One region of the Streptomyces sp. NPDC058240 genome, then DNA from elsewhere that is predicted to be linked to it. Evidence: riboswitches for the same ligand, from Rfam matches in the RefSeq annotation. Region 1 holds a riboswitch; each other region holds the start of a gene.
The links. A riboswitch is a leader RNA that binds a small molecule or an ion and turns the genes downstream of it on or off. The one in region 1 is predicted to bind cobalamin.

Region 1 (4,350 bases):
GCCCAGGCGCTCCTGGAGAACAACGGCATGAGCGAACTCCTCACCGGAGTGGAGGGCGCCATCACCGCCGAGGGCGACAATATGGCCATCCACGCCAAGGCGGCCGCGGAGATGCTCTTCGCCACCGCACCGGGCGGGCCCGAGGCTTCCTCCGGCGGCGGACCCGGCGAACTCGACGACCCCAGGTTCCTCGGGAGGCTGCTCGCGGAACTGGAGCGGATCTGGTTCGGCAGGGCCCGGGAGCGGATGCGCCTCGCACCGCACGGTGACCCGCTCGCGCGGTGGAACGTGGCGTCCGGGCCCGCCCTGCGCGGCGTCGAGGCCCACGCCCAGTGGCAGGCGGCCGAGGCGTACGAGGAAGCGGTGGCCGCGCTGCCCGAGGGGCCCGCCCGCGAACGGCTCGGCGAGCTGCAACGGCTCTTCGCGCTCGACCGGATCGCCCGCAACAGCGGTGATCTGCTGGCAGCGGGCCTGTTGACCGCCGACCAGGTCAACGGACTGCCGGACCGGGTGGAAGAGCTCATCACCATGGTCGCCGCCCAACTGCCCGACCTCGTCGAGTCCTTCGCGCTGCCGCCGGAGCTGCTCGCCGACTGGCCCATCGCCGGAGCCGACTACGTGGCCGCCTACGACGATCCGGGAGCCGCTTGGAGGACGGGCGGGGACCGGGCGACGGTTCAGGACGAGCGGTGAGGGCCATGACGAGGAGGGGAACAGCTGTACGGGGTCACCGGATCAGGGAGGCGGCCGGGGCCCTCGGAGTCCGTGTTGTCCTGCTGGCCTACTGGGGTACGGCGTCCGTCCTGGCCCGGTGGTGCGGGGAGGACGGTGCCGAATCGGTTCGGCACAAGGCGTAACTGGAGGCACTCCACCCAGTTGATTCGGCGTCGGGACGGTGTCACCGCCGGCCCGACAGCCGGACCGAATGATGGAGAGAAAGCTCATGAGTGCGATTCATCCCAAGATCACCGAGGTTCTGACACACACCTTCAAAGTGCCCGTTGCCGAGATCCACCCGGGCTCCACGATGGACAGCCTGGAGATGGACTCCCTCGCCGTCGCCGAGTTCGCCGTCCTCATCAGGGAGACGGCCGGCGGCAACCGGGACTTCGACCAGCTCCCCAAGGACGCGACGCTGGCCGACATCACACGGTTCATCGACCCGGCAGCCGGCCGCGGTGCGCGGGTGGGCGGCGGGACCGCGATGAGCAACGCCCGATGAACAGGCCGGCCGTCGCCGTCACCGGCCTGGGCATGATCACCCCGGTCGGCAACGACACCGAATCCACCTGGCGGGGCGTGTGCGCGGGAGTGTCACCGGCCCGCACCGTCGCCGAGCTCGAAGGGTGCGCGATCGACTTCGCGTGCATGGTCGACGGCATCGACCTGGACGCCGCGATCGGCGGCCGTGCGTCCTTCCGCATGGGGAAGTACGTGAAACTCGCCGTGCTCGCCGCCCGGGAGGCGGTCGCCGACGCCGGGCTGGACCCGGCCCGGTGGGAGGGCACCCGGGTCGCGGTGGTCGTCGGCACCAGCAGTGGGGGTTCCGCCTCGCTGACCGAGCAGGCCGTCGTGCTCGACCGGTTCGGAGCAGGGGCCACCTCGCCCTCGGGCATCCTGCTCACCATTCCCAACATGCCCGCCGCCGAGATCGCGATCCAGCTGCGGGCCACCGGCCCCAGCATGGCCCCGTGCACCGCCTGTTCGTCCGGCGCCACCGCGCTGTCCGTCGCCCGCGACCTCCTGGTCACCGGGCAGTGCGACATCGCTGTCGCCGGAGCCACCGAGTCGATCGTCTACCCGGCCGCCATGGCCGGGTTCGCCAGGTCCGGAGCCGGGGCCCGGACGGACGGCGACCCGGCCAGGCTGTGCCGTCCCTTCGCAGCCGACCGGGCCGGTCTGGTGATGGGCGAGGGCGCGGCCGTCATGGTGCTGGAACGGGTGGACGACGCCGATGCCCGGGGCGCGGCCCCACGGGCGCTGCTCGCCGGTACCGGCGCCACCACCGACGCCTACCACCCCATTAGTCCGCATCCGTCCGGCACGGTCGCCCAGGCGGCGGTGGAGGCCGCGCTGCGCGACGCGGGCTGGACTGCCGAGGACGTCGAGCACGTCAACGCACACGGCACGGCGACCCCGGTCAACGATGCCACCGAGGCCGCCCTCATCGCCCGGGTCTACCCGCACCGGCCGCCCGTCACCGCCCCCAAGGGCGTACTGGGGCACTGCATGGGGGCGGCCGGCGCGATCGAGGCCGGACTCACCGTCCTCACGCTCCAACGCGGAGTCGTACCACCGATCGCCAACCTGGACGCCCCGGCGCCCGAGTTCGACATCGACTGCGTCACCGAACAACCGCGGCGGCAGCCCATCCGGCGCGCCGTCAGCCATTCCTTCGGCTTCGGCGGACACAACGCCGTCATCGCTCTTCAGCGTCCGTAGGCATCCGGCAGGTGGTGCGACGGGACACACACCGACGTACCACCGGCCACACCCCCCATGAGCTGCGCAGAGCCTCGTGATAGCTTGCCGGAGCCAGTCGAACTCCACGTCATGGGGTCAGGGAATCCGGTGAGAATCCGGAACTGACGCGCAGCGGTGAGGGGGACGGGCGGGGCCACGGCCACTGGGACCACCCTCGGGTGTCCTGGGAAGGCGTCCCGTCCGAAGGAACCCGAGTCCGAAGACCTGCTGGCGCCCGCGACCCGGCACCGGGCCGCGGAACTCCGTACAGCGGGCTCCGCGCATGAGCCCAGAGACGCAGAGGGACTCCGTGCCGTCCATAGCCAGCCCCGTCCGCACCATGGCCCTGCTCTCGGCGGGACTGGTCCTGCTGACCGCCTGCGGAGGCGGAGCCGACGACTCCGCCGCGAAGCCGGGCTCCGCGGACGGATACCCGGTGACGCTGAAGAACTGCGGACGCACCGTCACCGTCGAGGCCGCGCCACGGCACGCCGTCCCGGTGGACCAGGGATCGACGGAGATCCTGCTCTCCCTCGGCCTCGCCGACCGGATGGCCGCCACCGCGACCTGGACCGACCCGGTGATGAAGGGCCTGGAGAAGGCCAACGCCGAAGTGCCCAGGATCGCGGACAACCGGCCGTCGTCGGAGAAGGTCCTCGACCGCGAGCCCGACTTCGTCAGCGCGTCGTTCGAATCGACGCTCGCCAAGGGCGGCGTTGCACCGCGCGAACAGTTCGAATCGCTCGGCGTCCCCACCTATGTCTCGCCCGCCGACTGCACCGGCAAGGACAACAGCGGCGGCGGCGACGGCGCCCGTACCGCCCCGTTGACCATGGACAGCGTCTACGGCGAGGTGCACGACCTGGCCGAGGTGTTCGGCGTACCGGAGCGCGGTGACGCGCTCGTGGCGCAGTTGCGGGCCCGGGTGAAGAAGGCGACCGAGGGCATCGACGCCTCCGACGCGACCCTCCTGTACTGGTTCTCCGACTCCAAGGCCCCGTACCTGGCCGGCTGCTGCGGAGCACCCGGGATCATCACCGAAGAGCTCGGCGCGAAGAACGTCTTCGACGACACCCATGAGGAATGGCCCCAGATCAGCTGGGAGACCGTCGCCGACCGCAACCCCGACGTCCTGGTCGTCGGCGACCTGACCCGCAAGGCCCAGACCGCCGAGAGCGCCGCGAAGAAGATCGAATTCCTGGAGTCCAACCCCGTCACGAAGAACATGGATGCCGTCAGGCACAAGCGGTACGTGCTGCTGAGCGGCCAGTCCATGAACCCGTCCATCCGGACGGTCGAGGGCATCGAACGCGTGGCAGCCGGACTGCGCAGGTTCGGGCTCGCCGGGTGACGGGGACCGAACGGGGCACGGCGGTGGCCGCGCCGCCTGCCCCCGCCACCTCCCTCCGCGCCACGACTGGCGTACGGAGACTGCGCGGCGGGGCCCTGTGGGTCTGCGGCGCCGCGTTGCTCGTCATCTCCGTCGCGGTCGCCGTCACCATCGGCCCCGCCCGGATCTCCGTGGCCGACGTCTGGTCCGCGGTGGCTTCCCACCTGGGCTGGGGCCGTTCACGGCTCTCCCCGATCCGGGACGGCATCATCTGGAACCTGCGCATGCCGCGCACCCTGCTCGCCGCGGTGTGCGGTGCCGGGCTCGCGGTGTGCGGCACCGTCATGCAGTCGCTGCTCCGCAATCCGCTCGCCGACCCGTTCGTCCTCGGTGTCTCCTCCGGAGCGTCCACCGGCGCGGTCGTGGTCGTCGTCCTCGGCGTCGGCGGGGGAGCGGTGTCGATCTCGACCGGCGCGTTCGTCGGAGCGCTGTGCTCGTTCGCCCTCGTGCTGCTGCTCAGCCACACCCTGGGTGGCACGACCGACCGGGTCGTGCTC
Region 2 (4,350 bases), on a different contig from region 1:
CGGTCTGGGATCATGACGCGATGGAACGTAATCATCGGACAATCGGTTCCGGGTCGCCGCTCGAACCGCAGATCGGGTTCTCGCGGGCAGTCCGCAAAGGGGCACATGTGGCGGTCGCCGGCACTGCTCCCACCGGCGACGACGGAGCAACCGTGGGGAAGGGCGATGTCCATGCCCAGACCGTCAGGCCGGCAGGCCGGCGACACACGCCGACCGGGCCGATTTCATCGACGGACGCGTGGCTCACATCAAGACCTGAGCGCTCCCACGATTCCGTGCGTTCTCATGGGCTCAGGCACTCCAGCGCAGAGCGACCGTGTCCCCCGCGTTGATCACCTTGCCGCGGTCGGCCCCGGTGAACGCCGAACCGTCGACGCCGACCTTCCAGGTGCTCGACCCGCTGTTGGACTTGCCGTTGAGAGCGGTGATCGTGCCCGTTCCGGAGGAGGGCGTCACGCCGTTCACGCAGCCGGACGGGGTGGCCGCGGTCGTGGCCGAGTCCAGAACCGCGCCGAGGGTGGTTGTGGTGCCGGTGGGGGTGAAGGCGACGGAGCACACCTTCAAGCCGCCCGCGCCGTCGTCCACGGTCAGGGCCAGTTCTGTGGCGGTGCCGGAGGCGAAGGTGCTCCGGGCAACCCACTGGGGTGCGCCGCCGGTGGCCGGGACCGGGGGAGCGGCGGTGAAGCCGCCTCCGGCGACGGCACGCAGTCCGTCGATGGATGCGTAGGCGGACGGCTCGGTGTCGCCAGGCAGGTACTTGAAGCCGCCACCGGGGTTGAACTGCTGAGCGATGAGGAAGTCGACGGGTGTCTTGCCCGCGGAGGTGAGGAAATCGCCGGTCTGCGGGTTGATGCCGCAGGCGTTGAGCCCCGAGACGGCCCAGCCGTTGGAGTCGGTGTTGACACCGAACATGGCGTTGAACGCACCACTGCCCGGCACCAGCTTGCTCTTGAGGAACGCCTTGGCCTGGACGATGTCCGCATCGGTGTTCGGGACGCCGGAGACACAGAGCGCGGCCATCGCGGCGCCGGTCATGTCGACATCGCCGGCCGAGCCGAGCTGTCCCGGATCACCTTCGGCCTTGCTGTAGTTCCAGCCGCCGTCGTTGTGCTGGTTGGCGCGGATGCGGGTGATCAGGGAGTCGCGCAGGGACTTGGGTATCCGCTGCGTTCCCGCCCGCGTCCGGGCGCCGCCGAGGGCGAGCGCGGCGAACACGGTCCCGTTGAAGTTCGCCGAGGGGCCGAAGTATCCGGGCTCGGCCTTCTGCCAGTAGCTGTAGATGTCGCCGATGAGATTGCGTGAGGCGGAGACGCGGGCCGGGTCGATGCCCGCCGCGTAGGAGTTGAGGGTGGCGCGTTCGTAGTCGGTGACCACCGGCGTCGCGGACGGCCAACTGGCCGTGGACAGCAGGGTCCGGTACACGGATCTCGCGTTCTTCGTGGTGTCGCCGCCAGGTGTGACGTCGACGGCCGCGGTGCCGGCGGAGGCGAGCGCGCTGAGCGCCCACTCGTTCGACAGTCCGGCCCCGGCGTAGGAACCATCCGACGACTGAAGGGACTTGAGGTACGTGACACCGTTCGTCTTCGACGTGGCGATCTGGGCCGGCGTGGCAGTGGCAGCGGCCGGCAGGACACTCAGACAGAACGCCCCGACGGAGGCGGTCGCCGTGAACGCAAGACGGCGTGGGATCAAAGGACGGGACATGGCCTGCTCCTGGGATGAGGGGCGCGCCGCCCTGGGCCCACGGCCTTCCCGGGCGGGAGGCAACAGCAGGCAGGGCCGCCGCCCGAACGCGTGGACCGGCTTCCTGTGGTGCGTCGCCGCCTGGGCATTCGGGCTCGGAACGGCCCCAGCCGTCCCACACCGCTGCGCGTCAGCCCCGGACTCTCACCGGGTTCCCCCACGTGGCAGCGCAGGACGCTACCGGACGCGCTGCCGTCCCGCCAGATGCCCTCAGGCGGCCCTTCCGTGTCCCTGGCCGGTGTCTTGACGAGGTATCACTCTGCGTGCTCCAATCCGGCTCCTACACACTGAGTTCCAGGGGAAGCCGGTCAGAATCCGGCGCTGACCCGCAACCGTAGGCCCGGTAGCACCGGGCGAGCCGGAATGCCTGGAGCCTGATCTTCAGCGAGAAAGCGCCGTCGTGGACTACGGCGTGGTCGACCAGCCCTGCCATGCGGTGAACCGCGCGTGGCCGAGGCCGCCTCAGCCACGTTCATGTCCCCACGGAGCAGAGGCGAGGGGGCTGCGGTGGGGACCGCACAACGAAGAGACCGACAGGCGGGGAGCAGGGCATTCCTGTCCCTGAAGCCAGTGGCATTCCTGTTGCTTGCCATGTGCGTGACACTCATCACCATCACCACCGCCCCGGCCGCGGCCGACCCGCTCGGCGACTGCACAGCCACCAAGGGCGCGATCGTCGCTGTCGACTTCGGCCCCTTCGCAGGCAAGGTCGAGCGTGGCTGCGACACGACGCCGACGACCGGGTACGAACTCCTCCACGAGGCGGGCTTCACCACCGAGGGCACTCAGCACGACGGCCCGGCGTTCATCTGCCGCATCGGCCTCGGCTCCGGTACGCAGTACCCGACCACGGATCAGGAGTCCTGCGTACTCACCCCATCGGCCACGGCCTACTGGTCGTACTGGATCGCTTCGCCGGGCCAGCACACGTGGACGTACAGCCAGTACGGAGCCATGGACCGCAAGCCGAAGGACGGCGACGTCGACGCCTGGGTGTTCGGCGGCACCGACATCGGCGGCACCACCGGCAAGCCGACGTTCACCCCCGACGAGGTGCGCGCCGGTGGCGGCACCGGGACCCCCGACCCCGGGGGCACTCCCACGGTCCCGGCCGGGGAGATCGACGTGGCGGCGGCGGCGACCTGGGTCGCCGGCACGCTCAAGGACGGCGAACGCGTCGTTGACGACGGCGCCGACACCCCCGCCTACCTCCTGACCACCGAGGCGGCCTACGCGCTGGCCGCGGCGGACGGCGACAGCGCGACTCTCGGCAAGATCACCGCCTTCCTCGCCTCCCACGCCGACGACTACACCTATCAGTCGGGCAAGGACCAGGCCCCCGACGCGGCGGCCGCGGCACGCCTGGCCCTTCTCGCCGAGGTCACTGGCGCCGACCCGCACCGCTTCGGCGGCCACGACCTGATCGCCGACCTCGTGGACAACATCTGTGCCGCGGGCCCCGACTCGGGCAGTCCCACCCCCGGTTGTACCGGCAAGGGCGATTTCAGGAACGCAACCTACGCGGACGGACAGGCACTTGCCGTGCTCGCCCTGCTCCGAGACGGCACCGAGCCTCCGGCCGAGACCGTCGAGCGGCTGACCCAGTTGCAGTGCGACGACGGCGGGATCACCAGCATCCTGATCCGCCCCGGCGAGAACTGCGACGGCGATCCCGCCACCACCGGCCTTGTGGCCCTCGCGCTGCATGAGGCGCACGGCCAGGACGCGGCGGTGGCGAAGGCCCGGACCTATCTGAAGAGGGCGCAGCGCGAGGACGGCTCCTTCCCCGGCTACACCGGGGCCACGACCGGCAGCGTCTACGCCACCGCGTACGCCGCGCAGTCTCTCCGCGCTCTCGGCGACACCGCGCAGGCCGATGCGGCCGTCTCCTGGCTCTCGCGTGAACAGCTGGACGGCGGCGGGTTCGGCTTCGACGAGGGCGCCACCGCCGCGGCCATCCACCCGACCGGCCCCGCGGTCCTGGCCGGGGCGGGCACCGACCTCACCCGCCTCACGACGAAGAAGCCGGACCCGACGGACCCGCCGACGACCGGACCGCCCGGCGGCCCGACCCTCCCGGCCGGCGAAGGCCCCGACCTGAAGAAGGGCGTGGGCTACCTCACCAGCGCGGCCAACCTCAAGCAGGGCCGGTACTACGCGGCCGGCCCAGGTGCCTCGCGCGCCGACTTCGGCCTCACCATCGACGGCGCCTACGCACTCGCGGCCACCGGACTGAACAACGACAAGCTCCGCGGCATCGTCGACTTCCTCGACAACGGCGGCAAGGACGGCGACGGCAGGACCCTCCAGGACTGGACCGGGACAGGTACGAAGTACGCACTCGGTGGCTCCATCGGCAAGGCCGCTCTGCTGGCCGAGACCGTCGGCCGAGACCCGCGCTCCTTCGGCGGCAAGGACCTCGTCGCCGCTCTCGACATGGCGGTGTGCACCGGGCCGAGCAAGACTCCGGACCGGAGCTGCGCCGCCAAGGGGGCCTACACCTACGCCCCTTCCGTCTTCGCCCAGTCGCTGGCGATCATGGCCCAGTTGCGAGCCGACGAGAAGACAGCCGCCCAGAAGCCGATCGCGTACCTGGAAAGCCTTCAG
Region 3 (4,350 bases), on a different contig from region 1:
CTCCTCGGCGCGGTCCACGAACCTGACGACGACGCCGGGCTCGGCGGCCAGCGCGTCCACATCGGTGAAGTTCGACATCAGGGGCACCGCGCACACCGCGACGCGCAGCACGTCCTCGCCGTGCGGCGGCGCGACGACCGATTCGCGCACGGCTCCGCGCAACGAGACCCGCAGACCGTCCTCCTCGTCGATGCCGAGACCGTGGGCGAAGGGCAGCACTCCGTACGTCGGCCGCCCGGTGATGTCCCGCAGCATCTCCAGGCCCGGCTCCAGCAGCGACACGTCGCCGCGGAACTTGTTGACGAGATAGCCGGCGATCAGCGACTGGTCCTCGGCGGCGAGCAGCGCCGTCGTACCGAAGAAGGAGGCGAAGACGCCGCCGCGGTCGATGTCGCCGACGACCACCACCGGGAAGCGCGCCGCCCGTGCGATGCCCATGTTCACGATGTCCGTGCGCCGCAGATTGATCTCGGCCGGGCTGCCCGCCCCCTCGCAGATCACCGCGTCGTACGTGCCCCGGAGCTGCTCCAGGCAGTCCATGACCGTGGAGAGGAGCGCTTCCTGCCTGCCCCCGTGGTAGCCGCGCGCGCTCATCTCGCCGACCGGCTTCCCCATCAGGACGACCTGGCTGGAGCGGTCGCTGCCGGGCTTGAGCAGGACCGGGTTCATCAGCGCGGTCGGCTCGACGCGGGCGGCCTGGGCCTGCATGGCCTGGGCGCGCCCGATCTCGGCACCCTCGCGGGTGACGAACGAGTTCAGCGACATGTTCTGCGCCTTGAAGGGCGCCACCTTCACGCCCCGGCGCACGAGCCAGCGGCAGATGCCTGCCGTCACGACGCTCTTGCCCGCGTCGGAAGTGGTTCCGGCGACCAGCAGTCCGCCGCTCATGTGCTTCTCCGTCCTGCGATGCGAGGCGCTGCCGTCCGGCGCCCCGCGATCCGTCGTGCGGCGAGGGCCGCGCCGATCCGTCCCGCCACGCACACGCCGAGGGCCAGCGCGCCCACCCGGCGCGACAGCCGTACCGCGGCCTCGATGTCCTCGGCCTCCACGGCCCGGCCCGTCTCCCCGTTGAGCACGGGGCGGTGCTCGACCCGGCCGCCGTACGCGAGGGTTCCGCCGAGGCGTACGCCGAGCGCACCCGCGAACGAGGCCTCCACCGGGCCCGCGTTGGGGCTCGGGTGCTTGGCGGCATCGGCCCGCCAGGCGCGGACCGCTCCGTCCGGCCGCCCCCCGGCGGCCACGGCGAGCAGGGCCGTGAGCCGGGCGCCGGGCCAGCCCGCGAGGTCGTCGAGGCGGGCCGAGGCCCAGCCGTAGCGATGGTGGCGGGGCGACTTGTGACCGACCATCGCGTCGAGGGTGTTGGCGGCCCGGAAGCCGGCCAGCCCGGGGACCCCGGCCAGCGCGCCCCACACCAGGGCGCCGACCACGGCGTCCGAGGTGTTCTCCGCCACGGACTCCACCACGGCGCGGGCGATCTGCGGCCCGTCCAGGGACTGCGGGTCGCGCCCGCACAGATGCGGCAGCCGCTCGCGGGCCAGGTCGAGGTCACCGGCCGCCAGGGCGTCGCCGATGGCCCGCGCCTCGCGCCCCAGGGACGTACCGCCGACGACGGACCAGGTGACGGCCGCGGTCAGCGCCACGGAGGCGGCGGGGCTGCGGCGTACGGCGCGGGTGATCAGCGCGGCACCACCTGCAGCGCCTCCGGCGCAGACGAGGGTGTGCAGCGCGCCCCACCCGCGGTGGTCGCGCCACAGACGGCGTTCGACGCCCGCCGCGGCCCGCCCGAAGGCGGCGACCGGGTGTCCCCTGCGGGGGTCACCGAGCAGCAGATCGCCGATCAGACCGGCCGTGGCGCCGTACGCGAAGATGCGGTCGGCTCGCACGGCTCAACCGGCCGTCGTGCCTCGGAGGACCTTCGTACAGGCGGCTCTCGTCGAGAGCGCCGGAACAGCGGACGCAGGGCGGCCAGGCATGGCGATATGTCCTCACTCAGGGTCCGCGCCCTGGTTCGACGTGACCGGCGACGAGAGTCTCCTGGCTCCCGGATCCGCGGTTCCCCCGGCCTTCCAGCCCGCTCGCGCGTGCCGTGACTTCCGGTGTGGGGGACCGCTCCCCGGTGACAGTGGCGGGACCGCGCCGGATTCGCACCGGCTTCCTCTGCTGTCGCCGTAATTGGCTCCGGCAGTCCACCACGCTGTGCGAACGCCCGTCAACCTGCCGTTGACCTGCGACGGCGCAGTGTGCTGAGACCCACATCGGGCCGGACACCTGTGGTGTCCGGCCCGATCCGAGGTCACCCGACAGGCTCTCAGGCGACGATCAGATAGATGCCGTACGCGACGGCCGCCGCGCACAGCGTGAAGCAGACGTACGCGCCGGCGCGGGCCAGCAGCAGCGAGCCGCCGGAGCCGCCCTGTGTCGCCGGTTCCGGCTGCTTGGAGAGGCCGACGATGCCCAGGGTGAAGAGGCCCACCAGCGCGACGGTGACAACGAGGGAGACGCCGAATACGGAGCCGAGGGCTGCCCAGTCGATGTTCATGCTGAATCCTTAGACGGCCGGGTCAGACGGTGGCGGGTCGCGCCGGGTCCTGGGTGGCTCCGGCCGGGGCCGGAATGGTGGTCATGAGGTTCTGGGCCGTCGCCTGGGCCGCGGTGGGCGGCGGGCTGACGGCGGCGATGGCCGTGGTGACGACACCCGCGGGCTCGATGCCGACGTCCGCCGGCGCGACGTCGTCGTGGCCGACCGGCTTGCGGCGCGACACCAGCCAGATCGCGCCGGAGCCCGCGACCAGCAGCACCGCGACGACCACGACACCCCAGGTGCCCTGCTTGGTGAGGAGTTCCGCGCCCGCGCCGACCAGACCCGCGGCCGGCAGGGTCAGACCCCAGGCGACGAACATCCGGGTGGCGGTGGACCAGCGGACCACACCGCCCTGGCGGCCGAGGCCCGCGCCCATCACGGCGCCGGAGCAGGACTGGGTGGTGGAGAGGGAGAAACCGAGGTGCGAGGAGGCCAGGATGACGGTGGCCGCGCTGGTCTGGGCGGCGAAGCCCTGCGGCGGCCTGAGGTCGGTGAGGCCGCTGCCCATGGTGCGGATGATGCGCCAGCCGCCCAGGTAGGTGCCGAGCGCGATGGCCGTACCGGCGCAGACGATGACCCAGACCGGCGGGTTGGCGCCCGGGTGCAGGACGCCGCCGGTGACCAGGGCCAGGGTGATGATGCCCATGGTCTTCTGCGCGTCGTTGGTGCCGTGGGCGAGGGAGACCAGTCCGGCCGAGGCGATCTGGCCCGCGCGGTAACCCTTGGCGGTGGCCTTCTCCTGGGCGTCGTTGCGGACCTTCCCGCTGATCCGGTACGTCAGCCTGGTGGCCAGCAGCGCGGCCAGACCGGCGACGATCGGGGCGGCGAGGGCAGGCAGCAGCACCTTGGTGACGACGGTGCCGCCGTTGACGGACGACCAGCCCGCCGACATCACGGCCGCGCCGATCAGACCGCCGAACAGGGCGTGCGAGGAGCTGGACGGCAGTCCGACCAGCCAGGTCAGCAGATTCCACAGAATGGCGCCGACGAGTGCCGCGAAGATGACTTCTGTTCGCAGCCCGTCCTCGTTGATGATCCCGCCGGAGATCGTCTTGGCGACCTCCACAGACAGGAACGCGCCGACGAGATTGAGAACGGCGGACATGGCCACCGCTGTCTTCGGTCTGAGTGCACCGGTCGAGATGGTCGTCGCCATCGCGTTCGCGGTGTCGTGGAAACCGTTCGTGAAATCGAACACTAGAGCTGTCACGATCACAATCGCGAGTAGCAGCGTGATGTGTTCCATTTACCCAGGCAATCGTTCGACGTCATTGGCATGTGGACCGTAGGCAACCTGGGTGAACGGAAGATGAACTAGGCAGGGCGTTGGGGTGTTCCAAACCGGAGCGGGAGCATTCCGCTTGTGTCCGGGCGAGGCGTGGCCCGGCTTTCCGGCGGGGGCGCCCTGTGGCCGATCGCATACCCGTTCGCCTCCGGGGCTGCCAGGATCGGCGTATGAGCGAGCAGCAGCGGGACGCGATCGGACGCGCCTGGGACGGTGTCGTCACCACCGCCCGGCGGACGGCGGCCGAGGGCCTCGTCGTCGGGACCTCGGGAAACGTGTCGGCACGGGTCGGCGACACCATCCTGGTCACGCCGAGCGGAGTGCCGTACGACCGGCTGGGCCCCGAGGACGCCGTCGGCGTCGATCCGGAAGGCAACCGCGTACTCGGCGAACTGGCCCCGACCAGCGAACTGCCGCTCCACCTCGCCGTCTACCGGAACACCGACGCGGCTGCCGTCGTGCACACCCACGCGGTGCACGCCAC
Region 4 (4,350 bases), on a different contig from region 1:
CCGCGCTGCGGGATCTCCCACGCCGTGCGGTACAGCGCCCGCACGTCCTCCGGGATCCAGGCGAAGCCCTGCACCGAGCCGCTGGCCTCGCGCAGCGCCTCACGGGTCCGCGCGTCCCACACCCCGAGCTGCTTCAGCTCATTCACCAGGTACGCGTTGACCTGGAGGAACTCACCGCTGAGCGTCTCGCGCTTGAAGAGGTTGGAGACCTGCGGCTCGATGCACTCGTAGACCCCCGCGATCGAGGCGATCGTCGCCGTCGGCGCGATGGCGAGCAGCAGCGAGTTGCGCATCCCGCTCTTCGCGACGCGGGCGCGCAGCGCGTCCCACCGCTCCGGCCAGTTCAGCTCGGTGTCGTAGTGGTCGGGGTGCAGCACACCGCGCGCGGCGCGCGTCTGCGACCAGGCGGGCAGCGGGCCGGACCGCTCGGCCAGCTCGCACGACGCCTCGTACGCGGCGAGCATGATCCGCTCGGAGATCCTCGTGGAGAGCGCGCGGGCCTCGGGGGAGTCGAAGGGCAGCCGCAGCTGGAAGAAGACGTCCTGGAGACCCATGGCGCCCAGGCCCACCGGGCGCCACTTCGCGTTGGAGCGGCCGGCCTGCTCGGTCGGGTAGAAGTTGATGTCGACGACCCGGTCGAGGAAGGTCACGGCGGTGCGGACGGTGGCGTCCAGCCGCTCCCAGTCGATGTCACCGTCGGCGACGAACGCGCCGAGGTTGACCGAGCCCAGGTTGCAGACCGCCGTCTCGCCGTCGTCGGTGACTTCGAGGATCTCGGTGCACAGGTTCGAGGAGTGGACGACGCTGCCCGGCTCGGCGGTCTGGTTCGCGGTCCGGTTGGAGGCGTCCTTGAACGTCATCCAGCCCTGGCCGGTCTGCGCGAGGGTGCGCATCATCCGGCCGTACAGCTCGCGGGCCGGGATCGACTTGCGGGCCAGCCCCTTCGCCTCGGCGGCCCGGTACGCGGCGTCGAACTCGTCGCCCCACAGGTCGACGAGACCGGGTACGTCGGCGGGCGAGAACAGCGACCAGTCGCCGTCCGCGTCGACCCGGCGCATGAACTCGTCCGGGATCCAGTGCGCCAGGTTGAGGTTGTGCGTACGCCGCTGGTCCTCGCCCGTGTTGTCGCGCAGTTCCAGGAACTCCTCGATGTCCGCGTGCCAGGTCTCCAGGTAGACGGCGGCGGCGCCCTTGCGGCGGCCCCCCTGGTTGACCGCGGCGACGGAGGCGTCGAGCGTCTTCAGGAACGGCACGATGCCGTTGGAGTGTCCGTTGGTGCCACGGATCAGCGAACCGCGGGAGCGGATGCGGGAGTACGACAGACCGATGCCGCCCGCGTGCTTCGAGAGCCGGGCCACCTGGTGGTAGCGGTCGTAGATCGAGTCGAGCTCGTCCAGCGGGGAGTCCAGCAGGTAGCAGGAGGACATCTGCGGGTGCCGGGTGCCGGAGTTGAAGAGCGTGGGGGAGGAGGGGAGGTAGTCGAGCCGGCTCATCAGCCCGTACAGCGCCGCTACTTCGTCCACCGCGCGCTGCGAGTCGTCCTCGGCGAGCCCGGACGCGACCCGCAGCATGAAGTGCTGGGGCGTCTCGATGACCTGGCGGGTGTGCGGGTGGCGCAGCAGATAGCGGCTGTGCAGGGTCCGCAGCCCGAAGTAGCCGAAGCGGTCGTCCGCGCCGTCGGCGAGCGAACGCTCCACCAGCGCGTCCAGCACGGCCGCGTGGCGGGCGACGAACTCGGCGGTACGGTCCGCGATCAGGCCCTCGCGGTGCCCGACGGCGACCGAGGCGGAGAAGGAGACCGCGCCCTGGCCGGCCGCTTCGTCCGCGATGGTGAGGGTCAGGAGCCGGGCGGCGAGCCGGGAGTAGGCGGGGTCCTCGGAGATCAGGCCCGCGGCGGCCTCGGTGGCCAGCGAGCGCAGCTCGGCCTCGTCCGCTCGGGCGCTGCGACCGCGCAGCGCGGCAGCGGCGACCCGGCCGGGGTCGGTGTCGGGCAGATCGGCGGTGAGGTCGGTCAGGGTCCGCAGCAGTGCGGTTCCCGGTCCGTCCTGTGCGGCTGCCTCGGACTCGGCTGCTGCGGACACGGCGACTGAAGCCGGATCGGCTGGCGCGATGGTCACGTGGTGCTCTCCCTCGCTCGGCTCGGGGCCGGCGGGGAACGGGGCAGCCCTACGGGCGCGCACCCGGGGCAGGGCAGCACTCCGCACGGCGTCCACCGGCCCAACCGCGAGGCCCGGACGTCTGGGCATCCGGTTCGGTCGAGCCGGATGCGCTGCCGGCAGGTCATCGGACTGACTCGGGGGTGCACAAAAGCGCACTGAATACACCGTTGCGGGACAGTTCCGGATTCGCACCGGATTCCCCTGCGGCGACAGCGAGGATGAGCATACATGTGGGGGCTGCCCGATGAGGCAGCCCCCACATGTTGTGTCGCACCGACCGGGCGAGGCCCACAGAATGAGCCGTACGGCCCTTTCCCGGGCCGCCGGGCCGGATCACGCCGTCGGCCCGCCGCGCCCCGCTGGAGGAGGCCAGGGCCTCTCGTTCGGACCATGCCGGGCTCGCGTGCCCTGGTGCCGCACCTCGCCGCGTTGTCGTCGGTCGCCGACGCGCCGCGTCGACTCCCTCCTCCGCCTTGCGATGTACGGCACCGGACCCCGCTCCCTGATCCGGCCTGATCCGAACGAGAGGCCCTCGACGGGCCGTTGGCGCCGGTCGTCAGTGACCGCCCGGCGCCCCCGCCGTGGCCGGCGGGAGTTCCGTCTTCACGCCCGGGTCGCCCGCGCCGGCCGTGTAGTCGGACGGGGAGGTCTCGTCGATCCCGGCGGGCGCCTTCACGGCGTTCAGGACGAAGGTGAGCACCACCGTCACCACCACGTTCAGCACGAACGCGGTGAGGCCGATGTAGCCGATCTCGCCGATGCCGGGGATCTCCTTGGAGGACCCGCCGAAGTGCGCCTGGGTCGGGCTGGCGACCCCGTACGCGGCCACCGTCCCGTACACCATGCCGACCGCCCAGCCCGCGAGCAGCGCCCAGCGGTGGAACCAGCGGGTGAACAGGCCGCCGACCAGGGCCGGCATCGTCTGGAGGATCCAGATGCCGCCGAGCAGCTGGAAGTTGATCGCGACCGTCTTGTCCATGGTGAGGACGAAGGCGAGCGCGCCGACCTTGACCAGCAGCGACACCAGCTTGGAGACCTTGGTCTCCTGCTCCGGGGTCGCGTCCGGCTTCAGGAAGTCCTTGTAGATGTTGCGGGTGAAGAGGTTCGCCGCGGCGATCGACATGATCGCGGCGGGCACCAGCGCGCCGATGCCGATGGCGGCGAACGCGACGCCCGCGAACCAGTCCGGGAACATGTTCTCGAACAGCTGGGGGATGGCCAGCTGCCCGTTGTCCACCTTGATCCCGGCGGCGATGGCCATGAAGCCGAGCAGCGCCAGCAGGCCCAGCATCAGCGAGTACAGCGGCAGGATCGTGGTGTTGCGCCGGATCACGTTGCGGCTGCGGCTGGAGAGCGTCGCCGTGATCGAGTGCGGATACATGAACAGCGCCAGCGCCGAGCCCAACGCCAGGGTGGCGTAACCCCATTGGCCCGCCTCGCCCGGTGCGAGCGCGCCGCGCGGCTTGCCGGTGGCCGGGTTGGTCTGCGAGAACGCCTCGCCCGCCTTGGCGAAGATGTCGTCGAAGCCGCCCAGCTTGATCGGGATGTAGATGATCGCCACCGCGATGACCAGGTAGATCAGCCCGTCCTTGACGAACGCGATCAGCGCGGGCGCCCGCAGGCCGGACGAGTAGGTGTACGAGGCGAGCACCGCGAACGCGATCAGCAGCGGCAGGTCCTTGATGAACCAGTGGGTGTTCTCGCCGCCGCCGACGCCCATCACGTCCAGCACCGCCTGGATGCCGACGAGTTGGAGCGCGATGTACGGCATCGTGGCGAGGATGCCCGTGATGGCGACCGCCAGCGAGAGGCTCTTCGAGCCGAAGCGCCCGCGGACGAAGTCCGAGGTGGTGACGTACCCGTGCTTGTGCGAGACCGACCAGAGCCGAGGCAGGAAGGTGAAGATCAGCGGGTACACGAGGATCGTGTAGGGCACGGCGAAGAAGCCCGCCGCGCCCGCCGCGTAGATCGCCGCCGGAACGGCGACGAAGGTGTACGCGGTGTACAGGTCGCCGCCGAGCAGGAACCAGGTGACCCAGGTGCCGAACGACCGTCCGCCCAGACCCCATTCGTCGAGGCTGGCCTCGTTCTCGGCCTTGCGCCAGCGCGCCGCCAGGAAGCCCATGACCGTGACGGCCACGAAGAAGAAGATGAAGACGCCGAGCGCGACGCCGTTCACACCGTCCTTCAT

Region 2: it holds a riboswitch for cobalamin, as region 1 does, so the genes downstream of both, ACFVX4_RS29210 (prenyltransferase/squalene oxidase repeat-containing protein) here and ACFVX4_RS22065 (ABC transporter substrate-binding protein) in region 1, are expected to answer to the same signal.
Region 3: it holds a riboswitch for cobalamin, as region 1 does, so the genes downstream of both, ACFVX4_RS17025 (cobalamin biosynthesis protein) here and ACFVX4_RS22065 (ABC transporter substrate-binding protein) in region 1, are expected to answer to the same signal.
Region 4: it holds a riboswitch for cobalamin, as region 1 does, so the genes downstream of both, ACFVX4_RS24065 (ribonucleoside-diphosphate reductase subunit alpha) here and ACFVX4_RS22065 (ABC transporter substrate-binding protein) in region 1, are expected to answer to the same signal.

What each region holds. Positions count from the first base shown of each region.
Region 1 covers NZ_JBHVWT010000013.1:167,320-171,669, forward strand. The annotation lists gene ACFVX4_RS22050 (acyl-CoA dehydrogenase) at 1-693, shown strand, start outside; gene ACFVX4_RS22055 (acyl carrier protein) at 944-1,222, shown strand; gene ACFVX4_RS22060 (beta-ketoacyl-[acyl-carrier-protein] synthase family protein) at 1,219-2,442, shown strand; cobalamin riboswitch at 2,520-2,711, shown strand; gene ACFVX4_RS22065 (ABC transporter substrate-binding protein) at 2,747-3,814, shown strand; gene ACFVX4_RS22070 (FecCD family ABC transporter permease) at 3,811-4,350, shown strand, end outside.
Region 2 covers NZ_JBHVWT010000025.1:80,091-84,440, reverse strand. The annotation lists gene ACFVX4_RS29215 (hypothetical protein) at 292-1,704, opposite strand; cobalamin riboswitch at 1,827-1,901, opposite strand; cobalamin riboswitch at 2,004-2,133, shown strand; gene ACFVX4_RS29210 (prenyltransferase/squalene oxidase repeat-containing protein) at 2,335-4,350, shown strand, end outside.
Region 3 covers NZ_JBHVWT010000008.1:161,842-166,191, forward strand. The annotation lists gene ACFVX4_RS17020 (cobyric acid synthase) at 1-888, opposite strand, end outside; gene ACFVX4_RS17025 (cobalamin biosynthesis protein) at 885-1,883, opposite strand; cobalamin riboswitch at 2,028-2,159, opposite strand; gene ACFVX4_RS17030 (hypothetical protein) at 2,309-2,539, opposite strand; gene ACFVX4_RS17035 (anion permease) at 2,562-3,827, opposite strand; gene ACFVX4_RS17040 (class II aldolase/adducin family protein) at 4,037-4,350, shown strand, end outside.
Region 4 covers NZ_JBHVWT010000016.1:60,678-65,027, forward strand. The annotation lists gene ACFVX4_RS24065 (ribonucleoside-diphosphate reductase subunit alpha) at 1-2,117, opposite strand, end outside; cobalamin riboswitch at 2,257-2,388, opposite strand; gene mctP (monocarboxylate uptake permease MctP) at 2,716-4,350, opposite strand; gene ACFVX4_RS24075 (DUF3311 domain-containing protein) at 4,347-4,350, opposite strand, start outside.